One region of the Arminella tumorigenes genome, then DNA from elsewhere that is predicted to be linked to it. Evidence: riboswitches for the same ligand, from Rfam matches in the RefSeq annotation. Region 1 holds a riboswitch; each other region holds the start of a gene.
What was found. Region 1 has a riboswitch for cobalamin ahead of PR017_RS25125 (ABC transporter substrate-binding protein). Riboswitches for the same ligand answer to the same signal wherever they lie in the genome.

Region 1 (5,326 bases):
ATCGGCAGGATTTGCTGGGGGATGATGATGCGGGAGGCGATATCGGCTCCGACCATGAAGATCGCACCGCCAAGGGCGGTCGCCGGCAGCAGGCGCCCGTGCGACGGCCCGACCAGGAAGCGCGCGGCGTGCGGAATGACAAGCCCGACGAAGCCGATCGAGCCGACCATGCTGACGACGCTCGCCGTCATGACGGCGGTCGTGCCAAGGAGCACGACCTGCACGCGGCGCACCGGGATGCCGAGGGAGGTCGCCGCGTCGGCGCCGAAGACGAAGGCGTCGAGCGCCCTGACATGGCAGAGGCAGACGATGAAGCCCGCCAAGGTCACGGGTGCGGAGAGATAGACGTCCGGCCAGCGCACGCCGCTCATCGAACCGAGCAGCCAGAACAACACGCCGCGCGCCTGCTCGGCATTGGCAGACGTCGTGACGATGTAGGAAGTCAGGGCATTGAACAACTGCGATCCGGCAACGCCGCAGAGAATGATCCGCTCGCCCGACCCGCCTGCTCCTGAGGCCAGAATGCCCACCAGCGCAAAGGCGACGACGGCACCGATGAATGCGCCGCCGGACAGGCCGAGAACGTTTGCGCCGAGCCCGAGGATCGTGATGCAAACGGCCCCTGTCGAGGCGCCTGCCGAAATGCCAAGCACATAGGGTTCGGCCAGCGGGTTGCGCAGCAGGGCCTGAAGCACGGCGCCGCAGAGCGCCAGCGAGGCTCCGGCACTGGCTGCAACCAGTGCCCGGCTGAGACGGTAATCCCAGACGATGCCCTGGTGAATACGGTCGATTGCAAATCCCGTGCCGAAGATGCGGTTCGACACAGCCTCTGCCGTCGTCTGCAACGGGATGGAGATCTCCCCTACGGAAACTGCAAGGCTGATCGAAAATCCGAGGAGGAAGATGGCGGCAATGGCGAGCGCCGGAAGCGCCCACCATCTGCGCCGTGTTACGACTGCGCTGTTGCTCACCGGGTCAGACCGAAGGACCTGATGCCATTTGCAAGAACCTCGATGCCGTCGATCGTCCGGATCGTCGGGTTCATTGACTGCGCATCCATCATCACAAATCGTTTGTTCCTGACGGCGTCCATTTCGCTGGTGACGGGATCGTTCTGCAGGAAGTCCAGCTTCACCTTGGGATCGTCTGCCGCATAGCGGCGGCGATCCATGGTGGCGATGACGATGACGGCCGGGTTCGCCTGGGATATCGTTTCCCAGCCGACAAGCGGCCATTCCTCCTCTGTCGTCACGACGTTGCGCGCATCGAGGGCCTTCATCATATAGGCTGGAGCACCGTTCTTGCCGGCTATGAAGGCATCGCCGCGCACCTCCTTGCTCGAGAACCAGAAGACGATCGGCAGGTGCTTGGCGGCAGCCCCTTCAACGGATGCCACAGCGGTGGCCTCGCGTTTCCTGAGGTCGGCGATCAGGGCATCGCCGCGGTCCTTGATATCGAACACTTCGGAGAGTTGGGCGATCTCCTGATAGACCAGATCCATGCTGAACATCTGCTTGCGGACCCCGTCTCCGCCGTCGGCATTGACTTTGGCGACACAATCGGCTGGTGAAATATAGGTGTTTATGCCGAGGTCGGAGAATTGCTCCCGCTTTCCGACGGAACCCTGCGGTCCGACATGCCACTCGAATTCCGCAGCCACCAGGTCGGGTTGGCGTCCGACGACGGATTCGAAGCTCGGATCGTTGTCGGCCAGCCTTTTGATCTTACTGTTGGCCTCCGCATATTGCGGAAGCACGGGGCCTACCCAAACGGCCGTGCCGACGATCTTGTCGGCAAGGCCGAGAGACAGGAGAACTTCGGTCATCCCCTGGCCGATGGATACTATCTTCGAAGGCGGCTTGGTGAAGGTCTCCTGCTGGCCGCAGTTGGTTATCGAAAGTGGATAGGTCGTCGCCGCAAATGCGGGGGCGGCCATGCCGAGAAGCCCGCAGGCAAGCGTAATGCTGGACAGAAACTGACGCATGAAAAATATCTCGATTTTATGGGACGGCGAGCGCCCTGGTGCCGCAGGCATGCGGCAGCGAGGCAAGCTGAGATCAAAGCGTCAGCTGTCGGAAGCCCAATCGAGCCGGAGATGCGCCAGGCTATAGCGAAAATTCAGGTGAGACATATCTTTTCCTTTCCGGGCATCCCCGCCCGGGTTGATGGGATAGCGCTTGACGGCAGGTCTCCTGACTTGCGGATATGCGCCGATCATCTGTCTTCCCGCGAAACTTTCGCAGTGACATGGCCCTGAGGCCCTGGGATGAGCAGCAATCCGCTTACAGTTGCGGGGGCAGTCACGGTCTTGGTCCCATTCGGGTGGCCCTCACCGTGTTCCCTATTAATCCCCTTGGAGTCATCCTAAGGGAACCGTCGATTGCATCTATGACAGGCCTGCAACGGCGGTCAAGGTGGGCGGCTCTCGCAAAATTTCGCACAGGTCGGAAATCCATCATTGCTCTATAAAATGTTATAACGTTACATTATTGTTAAAATGCAGGCAGTCAAGTGTCTTGTTGCGGTAGCAATCAAACAGGCTGCTGACGCAAACCTGTTGCAAACGACGTGCAAGGTCTGGAATGTGCGAACCGGAAACATGCCCGACGAAAGGCATTCCGGGCATCGCAGGCAGGAGTAGCGCATGAGCAAAATTATTATATTCACCGATCTGCACATGGTTCTCGAGGGAGAGACGATCATCGGCCTAGATCCCTATCAGCGCCTTTCGAGAGGGATAGATCATGTCAACCTGCATCACCGCGATGCTGAGTTTGCGGTGATGACGGGCGACCTCTCGCACCGCGGCAGTCGCCAATCCTATGCGAGACTGCGCGAACTGCTCGGCACGCTCGAAATTCCCGTCCACCTGCTGGTTGGCAACCACGACAATCGCGAAAACTTCATTGCGGCCTACCCTGAAAGCCCGCGTGACGAGCACGGCTTCATCCAGCAGCGGATCGAGACCGAAAAAGGCGTCATGCTTCTGCTCGATACGCTTTCCGGGCCGCCCTATGTCTCGCCGGACGTTCATGCCGGGGTGCTGTGCGACAATCGGCTTGCCTGGTTGAAGCAGAACCTCGCCGGTGCCGGCGACCGGCCCGTCTACATCTTCATGCATCACCCGCCGCTCGACACCGGGTTTCCCGGGATGGACAAGATCAAGCTTCGGAACGGCGAGGAGTTTTACGATATCCTTGCCGAATACGGGAATGTCCGTCACATCTTCGCCGGCCATGTTCACCGCACGATTGGCGGCTCCCATCGCGGTATACCTTTCTCGATATTCAAGAGCCCGGTCCATCAGCAGCCGATGGTATTCGACACGGAGGATACCTCTCTCTCCGTCGATGAACCGGGCGCCTACGGCATCGTTTTCCTGAAACCGCAGGGATGCCTCGTTCATGTCGAGGATTACGAACTGTCCAACCATTCGATATCGGGCAGCGACGCGCTCGGTAACTGAGACATATGTCCTGAACCGGGCGCTCTATGGAGGTCCGGACAACGTGCCCTACCGTCGGACTATGCCGCGCCGCCTCGTATTCAGGCCACTTCCATGACACCGACGTTGACCGGGAGGTTAACGCCGGTGTTTTTGCATCGCAAATCTCCGGTTGCCGCGCGCCCTCTCGGCAAGACCGGTGGAAAGATCGGAAAATTTGCCGGCAATAGTTGACATCACAAGTCAACAAACAATACAGGAGTTAAATAGTCAACTTATTGATCATCGTCGTTGGTCGGTATTCCGCAGACTTTTCAGGTATTTGATAGATTTATTGCAGGGGGCTGCCGTGATGTTTCGCGAGGCTAGGACGACTGTATCGCCGGCGGGCACATCCTTTAAGACGACGACCGGACGTCTGATGGTCGCGCTTCTGTCGAGTTCGGCGCTGCTTGCTGCAACCCCGGTTTTCGCGCAGTCGGACGACGCGCAGGCAACGACGCTTGCCAAGATCACCATTGCGGGTCAAGGCGACCGAGCTGGCACCATCGACAAGACGATTGTCGCAAAGAGTTCCCGCTCCAGCAGCAAGACCGACACGCCGCTTCTCGACGCGCCGGCCTCGGTTTCCGTCGTCACCGCCAAGGAAATGAAGGAGCGCGGTGTCACAAACCTCGACCAGGCTTTGGCCTACACGCCCGGCGTTTCCACCGACATCTACGGCTCCGACGATCGCTACGACCACTTTTTGATCCGCGGCTTCTACCAGACGACCGACGGCACTTTTCGGGACGGTCTGCCGATGCGTGTCGGTGGCTCCTTTACCGCCAGCCGCCTCGAGCCGTACGGCATGGAACTGATCGATGTATTGAAGGGCTCCAACTCCACGCTGTTCGGCCTTTCCGGCCCCGGCGGTATCGTCAATGCAGTCACCAAGGTCCCGCAAGACCGGGAATTTGGGGAGGTCTATACGACGGTTGGCGACGGACATGTCGAGACCGGCACCGACTTCGGCGGAGCGCTCGACAAGGATGGCATCTGGACCTACCGCGTCACCGGAAAATGGCAGAATGCCAATGCCGGCATCGACCATACCAACGACGATCGCGTTTACGTCGCGCCGGCGCTGACCTGGTCGCCGGACACCGACACCACCGTCACCATCCTGACGGATTACAACAAGCGCGACGGCAACCCCGGCCATGCCATTCCCTACAAGTCGGGAATCGATTCCGAGACCTATCTCGGTGAGCCCGATTTCGACAGGGTCGACACCATCGAGCGCAATGTCGGCTATCAGCTGCGCCACGATTTTGGCAACGGTTTCGAGTTCCGGCAGAATGCCCGTTACACCGATCTCGACATGACCTATCAGCAGATCTATCTCGGAACTGCCGATCCTGCCTCGAGCCGCGCGGCATTGGCAATTTATGGCCATAGCAAGCGATTTCAGATCGACAACCAGCTCCAATATGACGGCAGCTACGGCCCGTTCGAAAGCCGCACGCTCCTGGGCGCCGATTATGGCCGCGACAGCAACAGCGAACGTCGCCTCGACGGTTCTGCCGGTGGCGTCCTCGATGACAGCAACCCCGTCTATTGCGGCACTCGCTGCATTTCGTTCGGCGCACCCGTGGACACAAGGACAAGGCTGACAACTGCGGGCACATACCTCCAGGAACAGCTGACGATTAATGAGCGCTGGATCCTGACGCTCGGTGGCCGCTACGATCACGCCGACACCATGTCGGAGAGCTCTGGCATCCGCGACGACGCGGTCGACACGAATTTCTCCAAGCGCGCCGGGCTTACCTTCAAGGCAACCCCCGAGCTCTCGGTCTACGCCAATTATTCGGAATCTTTCCAGCCGCTGGCAGCAAG
Region 2 (5,326 bases), on a different replicon from region 1:
ATAGCTCTCCTTCGGATCGATGTTGTAGCCGCGCGCCGGCTGGATGCCGACCAGCATTTCCCCGAAGCGGACAAAAGACAGGGCGAATGCGCCATCGACGACATAGGTGTCGTCCTCAGGCCCACCCCAACGCGCCGACACTTCATCCTGAATCTGAACGGGAAGAGACGCAAAGAAGGTCTTGTAACGACTCACCGAAAGCGTCTCGCGGACGACCTTTCCATCGCGGCCGGAGTTGGTCGGCCCCTGCATGAGATGGGTGATCAGCGCATCGCCATCGGCGGGAATGTCGGCCACGGGATAACCGTTCGCCGCCATGGCCCGCATGACTTCCACCGTGCCAGCCGGCGTATCCAGCCCGACGCCGTTGCCAAGCCTGCCGTCGCGGTTTGGATAGTTGGCCATGACCAGCGCCACGCGCCGAGAGGCCACCGGTGTCCGACGCAGCCGGGCCCAGTTGGCGGCGAGCGCTGCGGTATAGCGCATGCGGTCGATCGATGGCTCGCTGCCGACGATATTGGCCTCCACCCGCTCGTCGTAGCGGGCTGCGGCCTTGAACGACACGGCGCGCGACAGCACACGGCCGTCGACCTCGGGCAGCGCCACGTTCATGCCGAGATCGCGGGCCGACAGGCCCTGCGCCGAGGCAGTCCAGGCCTCCTTGGAAGAAGCGCAGAAGATCGCCTGCAGCACGACCCCATCGTTTTCCTCCAGCACCGTCGGCTTCCGGTCGGCACCGGGTGCCGAAATGGCAAAGCCAGTGGTGTTAATAACGACATCCGGCGACGCTGCGCCAAAAATATCGGAGATGATGGACTTGGATGCCGGGTCCTTGAGACTGTAGGCAAACACCGGCAGCGGCCGCACACCAGCCTCAACCAGCGCCGATATCATTGACTCGACAGGCCGGGTCTCGCCGCTCTGCACGAGAGCGCGGTAAAAGCTGATGGCGACGATAGGCGGATTTGACAAGTTGTTCTCCCCCCTTGCGGGGGAGATGTCGGCCCGGCCGACAGATGGGGGTGTCACCGCCGCCGCAGACGCCAGCCGCCACGCATCGACATCGACGACACCCTGCCCCGGCCACCAGATGCCCGCCTTGGCAAGCGGGCTCGCCGGCTGCGGTTTTTCGGCGCCGGACAGCATCGCCGACGCATAGGCCAGAAACGCCCGCGCATTGTCGTCGCCACCCTCGATCAGATAGGACCACAGCGCATTGAGATCGTCGAGCGCGATGTTGGAGAACGGCATGACGCCCGGATCGGGCTTGGAATCGCCCGGGATCACCGCAATCATGACGCCCTGCCGGGACGCGGCCGCATGCAGCGCTTCCAGGGCATATTGAAAATAGCTGGCGCCGCCGAGCGCCCGGACGATGATCATCTTCGCGTGTCGCGCCGTCCGCTCGACATAGGTGTCGACGGACATCGGATGTTTCATGCTGAGCAGGCTCGCCAGCCGCAGCGAATGGGTGCCCTCATGGTGGGCATAAGCCGCAGCGATAGCGGCAAGCTCGGTATCGGCCGCCGACAGGAAAAGGATATCGCCCGGCGACTGCCCGAGATCGATCGCCTCGTCGCCGTCGGATATCGAGCCCTTCTGGGCTAGGAGAAGATGCATGCGGCACCTCCCTGGATAGTTTTTAGGGTGGGGCGGCGCCCCCGTCTGTCACCTCCGGTGACATCTCCCCCACAAGGGGAGAGATTGGCTGGGGCGGCTTCGCGGCTTAACACAAAGCTACCGCCTGCACTTCGCTCAATTGGACGTGAACGTACCAGCCGCAGCTTCCCGATCTCCCCCCTTGTGGGGGAGATGTCGGCGTAGCCGACAGAGGGGGGTAAGCCGCGCCGGTGAACCATCAAACAAGCGCCTCGATCGCACCGCGCACCGCCGCCTGGTCCATATCGTGCAGCCCGATCACCACCAGACGCGTTGCCCGGACTTCGCCCGGCGTCCAGGCGCGGTCGAAATAATGGTCGACACGGCTGCCGACGGCCTGCAACTGCAGCCGCATCGGCTTGCCCGGCACATCGACGAACCCCTTGAGACGCAGCACGTCGTGATGGCCGATGACTGTCTTCAGCCGCTCGATAAACGTGACCGGCTCGGCGATAGGCCCGAGGTCGACAACGAAACTGTCGAACTCGTCGTGGTCGTGCGGGGTGCCGTCGGCGTGCTCGATCTCATGGTGGGACAGACGGTTGCCGACATCGGCTTCCGTGCCGATGCCGAGCCCCAGCAGCACGGCGGCCGAAACCTCGCCGTTGCGGGCCTCAATCATCGGGGGCTTGCGCTTGGTGCGCGACAGGACTTCGGCACGCACGGCTGCGATGCCGGCGGCGTCCAGCAGGTCGGTCTTGTTGAGCACGATGAGGTCGGCGCAGGTCAACTGGTCCTCGAACAGTTCCTCGATCGGATTGTCGTGGTCGAGCGATACATCTTCCGCCCGAGCCGCATTGACGGCGTCGTGGTCGTCGGCAAACCGGCCGGCAGCGACGGCGACGCTGTCGACGACGGTGATCACGCCATCGACCGTCACGTGCGTGCGGATGTCGGGCCAGTTGAAGGCCGCCACCAGCGGCTGCGGCAGCGCAAGGCCGGATGTCTCGATGACGATGTGGTCGGGCCGCGGGTTGCGGGCAAGCAACTGAGTCATCGTCGGAATGAAGTCGTCGGCGACCGTGCAACAGATGCAGCCGTTGGTGAGCTCGATGATATCGTCGGCCGAGCAGTTCTCGGCGCCGCAATCCTTCAGCACGTCGCCGTCGACGCCGAGATCGCCGAACTCGTTGATGATGAGGGCGATGCGCTTGCCGCCGGCATTCTGCAGCAGGTTGCGGATCATCGTCGTCTTGCCAGCCCCGAGGAAGCCGGTGATGACGGTGGCGGGAATTTTCTGTTGCAATGTATCAGCCTTTCATTTTCAGCGGCAGTCCGGCGGCGACGAAATAGACGTCGGTTGCCTCAGCCGCGATCATTTGATGGAGACGGCCGGCATGGTCGCGAAAATCCCGCGCCATGCGGTTTTCCGGCACTATGCCGAGACCGACCTCGTTGGAGACGAACACCAGGCGCGCCCTTGCGCCAGGCAGGAATTGGCAGAGTGACGCGAAGGCGGCAGTCACGTCGCGCTCTTCCATCATCAGGTTTGTAACCCACAGCGTCAGGCAATCGACGAGAACAGCGCGGCCGGGCGCGTCGATGGCACCGAGCGTGCCGACAAGATCGAGCGGCTCCTCATGCGTCGTCCAGCCCTCGCCGCGATCGACGCGGTGCTGGCGGATGCGCTCCGCCATCTCGGCATCCCAAGCTCGACCGGTGGCGACGTAATGGCGGTCGAGGCCGGAGCCTGTGACGAGCGCCTCGGCAAAAGACGACTTGCCGGAGCGCGCGCCGCCAAGCACGAGGGCCGTTTCGAAGGTTGGGGATGACATCAGGCTGTTCCGATCCTCACGCGGTTCTGCGCGAGGCTGCAAGCGTGCAACCAGTCGGATCAAGAAACCGCGTCGCAATGACGCGCAAAGTCAAACATTCAGCCATGACAACCTCCGTGCTGGCAGCGGGACGACGTCCCAAAGGGTGGGCTTTTCGCCCGGCACGGATGGCAGGTCTCCTGGCTCACGGTTGCAACCTCCGACCGGAACGACGGATGTCGTTCCGGTCGGAGATCACGGGTCTTTCTCGCCTTCCCAGCAGGTCATCATGAAAAGGCGGACGATTCGTAGATGAAGAGGCGTCCCACCCCGGTAGATCACGATGCCACGCCAGTGGCTTTTCCGATGCCTTCGACTTCAGGCCCGCCTGCACCATTGCAGAACATCACCCGTCGTCCCGTAACACCCGACGAAAAACCCTGACCGTTCTACAGTCGCGGGGTCGGCTGCGATAAGAGCGCCCTGTATGGGTCCGCCCGGTCACATTCCCTTTTGATCCCATACCGTTTTCACGGCGCGGGAACCTTCCGTTATGCGTTCAGGATTAGGCCTTCGCCTTATGCAAGTCAACTGATCGACGAATTCGCTTTCCGCCATATATGTGTTGAAGCGGCGCTGAAATCATTCTCGTCGGCGGTCTTTTTGTCGCAATTGCTAGTGTAAGACGTCCAGCTTTAAACAACCGCCTCTCTTTCATGCGTAACGCCATGCTCCAACGATTCCATGCGCCCCGCTTCCGCACTCTACGATCTCTCTTTGAAGCAGGTCGGATGCGCGCGATCCTGCGACAAAGCGAAGTCGGCCTCGTCATCGCCGGCGCCTTGGTCGGCGTTACGTCGGGGCTAGCTGTGACGGCCATGAGCCTGATCTCGCGCCAGATGCACATGCTCATCTACGGCATCGGCGACGACGGCAGGCTGAGTAGCGCCGTGATCGACAACAAGCTCCTATTGCTGCTGGCGCCGATTGCAGGTGGCGTGCTGTTGGGGCTGATGCTCTTCATCCTCTCCAAGACCCGCAAGAAGCCGATGATCGACCCGATCGAGGCCAACGCGCTTCACGGCGGCCGGCTGTCGCTCACCGACAGCATTCTGGTATCCATCCAGAACCTCATATCCAACGGTTTCGGCGCATCCGTCGGGCTGGAGGCCGGCTACACTCAGATCGCCGCCGGCATCGCCTCGAAACTCGGACTGAAACTGCAGCTGCGCCGCGGCGACCTTCGCACCCTTGTCGGCTGCGGTGCGGCCGGTGCCATCGCCGCAGCCTTCAGCGCGCCCCTCACAGGCGCATTCTATGCCTTTGAGCTGATCATCGGCAGCTACACCATCGTCACCCTGACCCCTGTCGTCGTTTCCGCCCTCGTCGCAACGCTGGTCGCACGCCTGCTCGCCGGCAGCGACGTAATGATCGACATCGGCGATTTCGGCAGCGTCGTGCCGGCCGATTACGTTCCGGCCCTGCTTCTCGGCGCCGTCTGCGCCGGTTGCGGCATCCTGCTCATGCAGGGCGTCTCCTTCATCGAGGAGCTGGCCCGCAAGAGCGCCATCCCCCAGTATGTCCGGCCGGCACTTGGCGGCATCGTCGTCGGCATGCTCGCCCTGATCTCGCCGCAGGTTCTGTCGGCCGGCCACGGTGCGCTGCATCTCAATCTCGGCCGCGATATCGCCATCCCGGCCTTGCTCGGCATCCTGCTGCTGAAATCGCTGGCCTCGGCCGTCTCGATCGGCTCCGGCTTCCGTGGCGGCCTTTTCTTCGCCTCGCTGTTCATGGGCGCCCTGCTCGGCAAGATCTTTGCTTACTCTGCGCCCTATTTCGACCATGCGACGCTGACGCCGGTCATCTATTCCGTGGTCGGCATGAGTTCGCTGGCCGTGGCAGTCATCGGCGGA
Region 3 (5,326 bases), on a different replicon from region 1:
CGTCATGAAGCCGATCTTTGCGGCCGCCAAGCTCGCCCAGCCGAAGCGCGTCGTGTTTTCCGAAGGCGAAGACGAACGCGTGCTGCGCGCCGCCCAGGTGCTGCTCGAGGAAAACACAGCCGTGCCGATCCTCATCGGCCGCCCCAGCGTCATCGAGACACGCCTGAAGCGCTACGGCCTGAAAATCCGCCCGCACACCGATTTCGAAGTCATCAACCCGGAAGACGATCCGCGCTTCCGCGACTACGCCGACCTCTATTTCTCGCTTGTCGGCCGCAGCGGCGTCATCCCGGAGGCAGCCCGCACAATCGTCCGCACCAACACCACCGTCATCGGCGCACTGGCGCTGAAGCGTGGCGACGCCGACGCACTGATCTGCGGCCTCGAAGGCCGCTACGAGCGGCACCTGCGCGTCGTCCGCCAGATCATCGGCAAGCGTAACAATGTCCGCGACTTCTCGGCCATGAGCCTGCTGATCTCGCAGCGCGGCAACACTTTCTACACGGACACCTACGTCAACTTTAATCCGACGGCGGAAGAGATTGCCGAATCGACTGTGCTGGCAGCCGAGGAGATCCGCCGCTTCGGGATCACGCCACGCGCCGCCCTCGTCTCGCATTCGAACTTCGGCTCGCGCGAATCGGAGAGCGCCACGAAGATGCGCAATGCCCTGCGGCTGATCCGGCTTGCAGCCCCGGATCTCGAGGTCGATGGCGAAATGCATGGCGACAGCGCGATTTCCGAGCATCTGCGCCGCCGGGTCATGCCGGACAGCACGCTGACCGACGAGGCCAACCTTCTGGTGTTCCCGAACCTCGATGCGGCCAACATCACGCTTGGCGTAGTCAAGGAGATGATCGACGGGCTGCATGTCGGCCCGATCCTGCTCGGAACGGCCCTGCCGGCCCATATCCTGTCGCCCTCGGTCACCTCCCGTGGCGTCGTCAACATGGCAGCCGTGGCCGTGGTCGAGGCGTCGCAGCCCGGCTGATACTGACGGGATCGCCGGGCATCGGCCCGGCGGTCGACCACCTCACGCCGAGCGCAGGGCTGGCGCAAGTCTATGGGCGCCAGATCTTGCGCGTGATAATGGATGAAATGCGCCTGCGCCCCGGCTGAGGCGGAAACCATCCGAACGGAGCAGGCCAAAGGCGTGACAGTGGGCTGGAAACATTCTTTTTGGGCGCTTGCCGCATCCTTGGCGATGGCAGCGCCACTGGCTGCCCAGACAAACGCAATCTGCGACGACCTGCGCGGCCAGATGGCCAATCTCAGCGAAACCGTCGGGACGAACCGCCAACTCCGGCAATACCGCACCGCCATTGCCGAGCAAGTGTCCGAGTTGCGAAAGGTCGAAAACGACCTTGAGGACAACGAGTGCTCGTCCGGCAGCATGGTGATCATAAACGGTGACGACGACGGCACCTGCGGACGGATCGAGGACACCCTGCAGCGCATGCAGCAGAACCTGCAGGAGCTCGTCGCCAAGCGCGACCAGATGCAGCGCGGAGACGTTTCGGAAGGACCCACGCGCAACCAGCTTTCCGCAGCGCTGCGCGCCAACGGCTGTGAAGATCAGGACAGCGGCGATACCATTATCACCAACCGCCCGCCCCCTCAGGCTGGCATCGAGCCCAGCTACCCCGCAACCCCGGGGGCAACCACGCTGGACAGCAGCGGCGGCCCCTCCGGCAACGAACCAGCCCCGCAGTCGCCGATCCAAAGCTACGCATTCGGTCAATCCTATGGTGGCGGCAATGTCCGCACGGTTTGTGTGCGCACCTGCGATGGCGGCTTCTTCCCGATGACCCAGAATGCATCGCCCGGCGATTTCCAGCGGGATGGCGAAACCTGCGCTAGGATGTGCCCGGGCGTGAAGACCGAGTTGTTCTTCCACCGCCTGCCCGATCAGGAAACATCGGCGATGGTATCGGCCTCCTCAGGCACGCCCTACAGTGCCATGCCCTACGCCTTCGCCTTCCGCAAACGGCCGCCGAACGAAAAGACCAGCTGCACCTGCAACCTGCCGGCCTATTACGAGGAAATGCGAAAGCAGAATGCACTGACCAAGGCTCCGGCCGCAGGCACGCAGCAAGGCTCGATCACGACGATCATCCCGAAAGCGTCGCCGCCGGCACTGCCGACGGCCCCCGCAAAGGGCGATGCGCCGCCGGTAGAACGGCCCTACGATCCGTCCGCCGGCAACATCCGCCAGGTCGGCCCGGCATTCCTGCAGCCCGACCAGCGCAAGCTAGACCTCACCCGTCCGGCCGCACCCGGCGAGCAGCCCCAACAATAGGCCCTCAGCCCTGCGGCTGGCCCCAGCCATTCTCGAACACCAGATCCTCCAGCGGCAACCGCTGCCGCCAGCCTTTGACGGCGAGTTCCGGTTCGCCATAGAGCTCGTCGACGAACCCCAGGCAGAGCCAGGCGATGATCTCGATCCGCTCCGGTATGCCGAGCAGCGCCCGGATATCGGCATCGTGAAAAATGCTGACCCAGCCGACCCCGACACCCTCGGCGCGCGCCGCGAGCCAGAGGTTCTGCACGGCGCAGACTGTCGAGTAGGCATCCATGCGTGGATTGTGGGTGCGGCCGAGCACGACGGGCCCGGCGCGATCCGGATCGCAGGTGATGCAGATGCTGAGCGGCGCCTTGCGGATACCCTCGAGTTTCAGCGACCGGTAACTCTCGCGGCGAGCACCCTCGAACTGTAGTGCTGCCTCACCATTGGCGCGCTCGAAGGCTTCGAAGGCCTTCTCACGGATGGCGGTGTCGCGCACGAGAATGAAATTCCAGGGCTGCATGAAGCCGACAGAAGGCGCGTGATGGGCAGCACGCAGCAGTCTTGCGATCAGGTCGTCCGGCAGCGGCTGCGGCAGGAACTGGTCCCGCACGTCCCTGCGCGTTTCGATCGCGTGGTAGATGGCGTCGCGCTCGGCGACGGAAAAAGCGTGTGCCCGGACGAGATCGTCCCTGCAGTCAGGTCGCATCGTTTCTATCCCCAACAATGCCAACCGCCCGCCGTCCTCGCGGGATCAGTCTATCTTATCAGGCCGGTCTTCTGGCTTGGCTTCATCTGGCGATGCTGCCTTCCCGGTCGGAACCAGTGGCATATCGGAGAACTGACCGTCCCCCGTGCATCTCCATCCGCCATACAGCGTTGGGCACGCGCCGGATTTGCACCGGCTTCCCGATTCTCCCGCCTGGGCGGGCACCTGATGAAGGAGATATGCGCGATCTGGCTGGCGATGGCAAGCGGATCGCGGGCCTGCTCAGCGCTCCGGTTCGTACCGGACAAAAGCGAACTCCTCGCCATCGGGCGACCAGCTCGGCACGTTGATCGTCCCCTGGCCTCCGAACAGCTCGAACAACGTCGTGATGTTGCCGCCATCCATGTCCATCAGCCGCAGGCGGACGTCGAGATCGCGCGGATGATCGAAGACGTCGCCATCGTAGGAGAGCAGCACCACCTTGTCGCCCTTCGGCGATGGATGGGGAAACCAGTTGCCGAACGCATCGTCGGTCACCTGCTGCAGGTCGCGACCGTCAGGTCGGATACGCCAGATCTGCATACGGCCGGTCCGGCTTGAGTTGAAATAAATCCATGCGCCATCGGCCGACCAGTCCGGCCCGTCGTTGCGGCCCTCGCCATGGGTCAGCCGCGTCTCCGCGCCGCCCTCGACCGAGGCCGTGTAGATGTCGAACAGATCGCCGCGAATGCCGCAGTAGCTGACATGCTTTCCGTCGGGCGACCAGCCGTGCCAGTAGGACGGCAGGTTTGTCGTCACCTGCGTGGGGACGCCGCCTTCCGCCGGGACGAGATAGATGCAGGACTTGCCGTACTGGACCTTGTCGCAGAGCGCGATCAGCGTGCCATCGGGCGAGATGCCATGGTCGTTGTTGCAACGGCTGGCAAAGCCTGTGTCGACGCGCTCGACAGTGGCGAGCCCGTCGAGAGACAGGCGGCAAAGAAGCCCGTCATCGTTGACGAGCAGGTAACGTCCGTCCGGCGCAAAGTTCGGCGCCTCGACCAGCCGATCGGTCTGCCAGACGACCCGGCTTCGACCCGTTGCAATGTTGAAGATCTCGACCGAACTGCGCATGTCTCACCCATCCTCGAAAGCCGCCAGCCAGAACAAAACAGCGACCGTGGAGGTTTTAACGGCTCGCCCACCGGACATCAACCGGCTGCACCGGACGCAATTGCGTGAGGTAGCGCCAATCCCATGTTTTGCCGTTGCAATTCATCGCGGCAACCGAATACTGCCGCTAAGCAACATCGGAGCCGCGCATGCCCAACCTCCCGAACTTCTTTCACTCGCACTTCGATAAATCGTCGGACGACCTCGGCGTCATCGAGAAGCGGGTGCTCAAGCGGGCCCGCGAACGCAAGGTCATCTCGACGGACGTCAACGCTGCCTTTTCCGCAAACGCCTCCGTCGGGGAACGGCTCGCAGACGGGATCGCGCGCGTCGGCGGATCATGGGCGTTCATCGTCTCCTTCCTGCTATTCCTGGTCGCCTGGACGGTGCTGAACACCATCCTGCTGTCGTCGCGCGCCTTCGATCCCTACCCGTTCATCTTCCTCAACCTGATCCTCTCGATGATAGCAGCCATCCAGGCGCCGATCATCATGATGTCGCAGAACCGCCAGACCGAACGCGACCGCTTCGAGGCTGCCAAGGACTACGAAGTCAACCTCAAGGCCGAGCTGGAAGTCCTGTCGCTGCACGAGAAGATCGACCTGCAGGTGTTGACCGAGCTGTCCGCCCTCAGGGAGGAAGTGGGCCGCATTACGAGGCTGCTGGAGGCAAAGGCCTAGCGTCGACGGGACTGACGTTGAGGACGATGGCTAGTCGGATTGCGGGAACTGGGGCAGACCGTCGTGGAGGCCGTAGAAGCCTGCCTTGTCGGCGCAGTAGATGTGATGCCCCATCTTCAGGTCGTTCGGATCATCGAACAGGCCGGCCATGATCGAGATCTGGTCAGCATCGTCGGCAACCCAGAACAGCGCGGAACCGCAGGTCTTGCAGAACCCGCGGCTGGCAGCGGGGCTGGAGCGATACCAGCTGACATTCTCACCGCCGTCCACGGTGACGTGGTCGGTCGCCACGTTGGTGGCGGCGAAGTAGAGGCCGGTCTGCTTGCGGCATTGCGAGCAGTGACACCCGACGACATCCCTGAGCGGACCTGTCGTCCGTATTTTCACGGCGCCGCAAAGGCACGAACCGTTGTTCTCTTCTGTCATCATGCAGCCCCTCGATTAACCCCGGCCTGCAGCATCGGATGGCGACGGGATCGGGTCAAATTTAAAATCATCATC

Region 2: it holds a riboswitch for cobalamin, as region 1 does, so the genes downstream of both, cobU (bifunctional adenosylcobinamide kinase/adenosylcobinamide-phosphate guanylyltransferase) here and PR017_RS25125 (ABC transporter substrate-binding protein) in region 1, are expected to answer to the same signal.
Region 3: it holds a riboswitch for cobalamin, as region 1 does, so the genes downstream of both, bluB (5,6-dimethylbenzimidazole synthase) here and PR017_RS25125 (ABC transporter substrate-binding protein) in region 1, are expected to answer to the same signal.

What each region holds. Positions count from the first base shown of each region.
Region 1 covers NZ_CP117258.1:331,956-337,281, forward strand. Annotated here, with positions in the region: gene PR017_RS25120 (FecCD family ABC transporter permease) at 1-971, opposite strand, end outside; gene PR017_RS25125 (ABC transporter substrate-binding protein) at 968-1,984, opposite strand; cobalamin riboswitch at 2,166-2,393, opposite strand; gene spdA (2', 3'cyclic nucleotide phosphodiesterase SpdA) at 2,645-3,466, shown strand; gene PR017_RS25135 (TonB-dependent siderophore receptor) at 3,798-5,326, shown strand, end outside.
Region 2 covers NZ_CP117255.1:1,727,395-1,732,720, forward strand. Annotated here, with positions in the region: gene cobN (cobaltochelatase subunit CobN) at 1-1,620, opposite strand, end outside; gene cobW (cobalamin biosynthesis protein CobW) at 1,859-2,905, opposite strand; gene cobU (bifunctional adenosylcobinamide kinase/adenosylcobinamide-phosphate guanylyltransferase) at 2,910-3,434, opposite strand; cobalamin riboswitch at 3,587-3,977, opposite strand; gene PR017_RS08610 (chloride channel protein) at 4,142-5,326, shown strand, end outside.
Region 3 covers NZ_CP117255.1:1,574,042-1,579,367, forward strand. Annotated here, with positions in the region: gene PR017_RS07820 (NADP-dependent malic enzyme) at 1-991, shown strand, start outside; gene PR017_RS07825 (DUF2865 domain-containing protein) at 1,205-2,299, shown strand; gene bluB (5,6-dimethylbenzimidazole synthase) at 2,304-2,993, opposite strand; cobalamin riboswitch at 3,038-3,237, opposite strand; gene PR017_RS07835 (TolB family protein) at 3,276-4,106, opposite strand; gene PR017_RS07840 (DUF1003 domain-containing protein) at 4,295-4,825, shown strand; gene PR017_RS07845 (GFA family protein) at 4,856-5,251, opposite strand.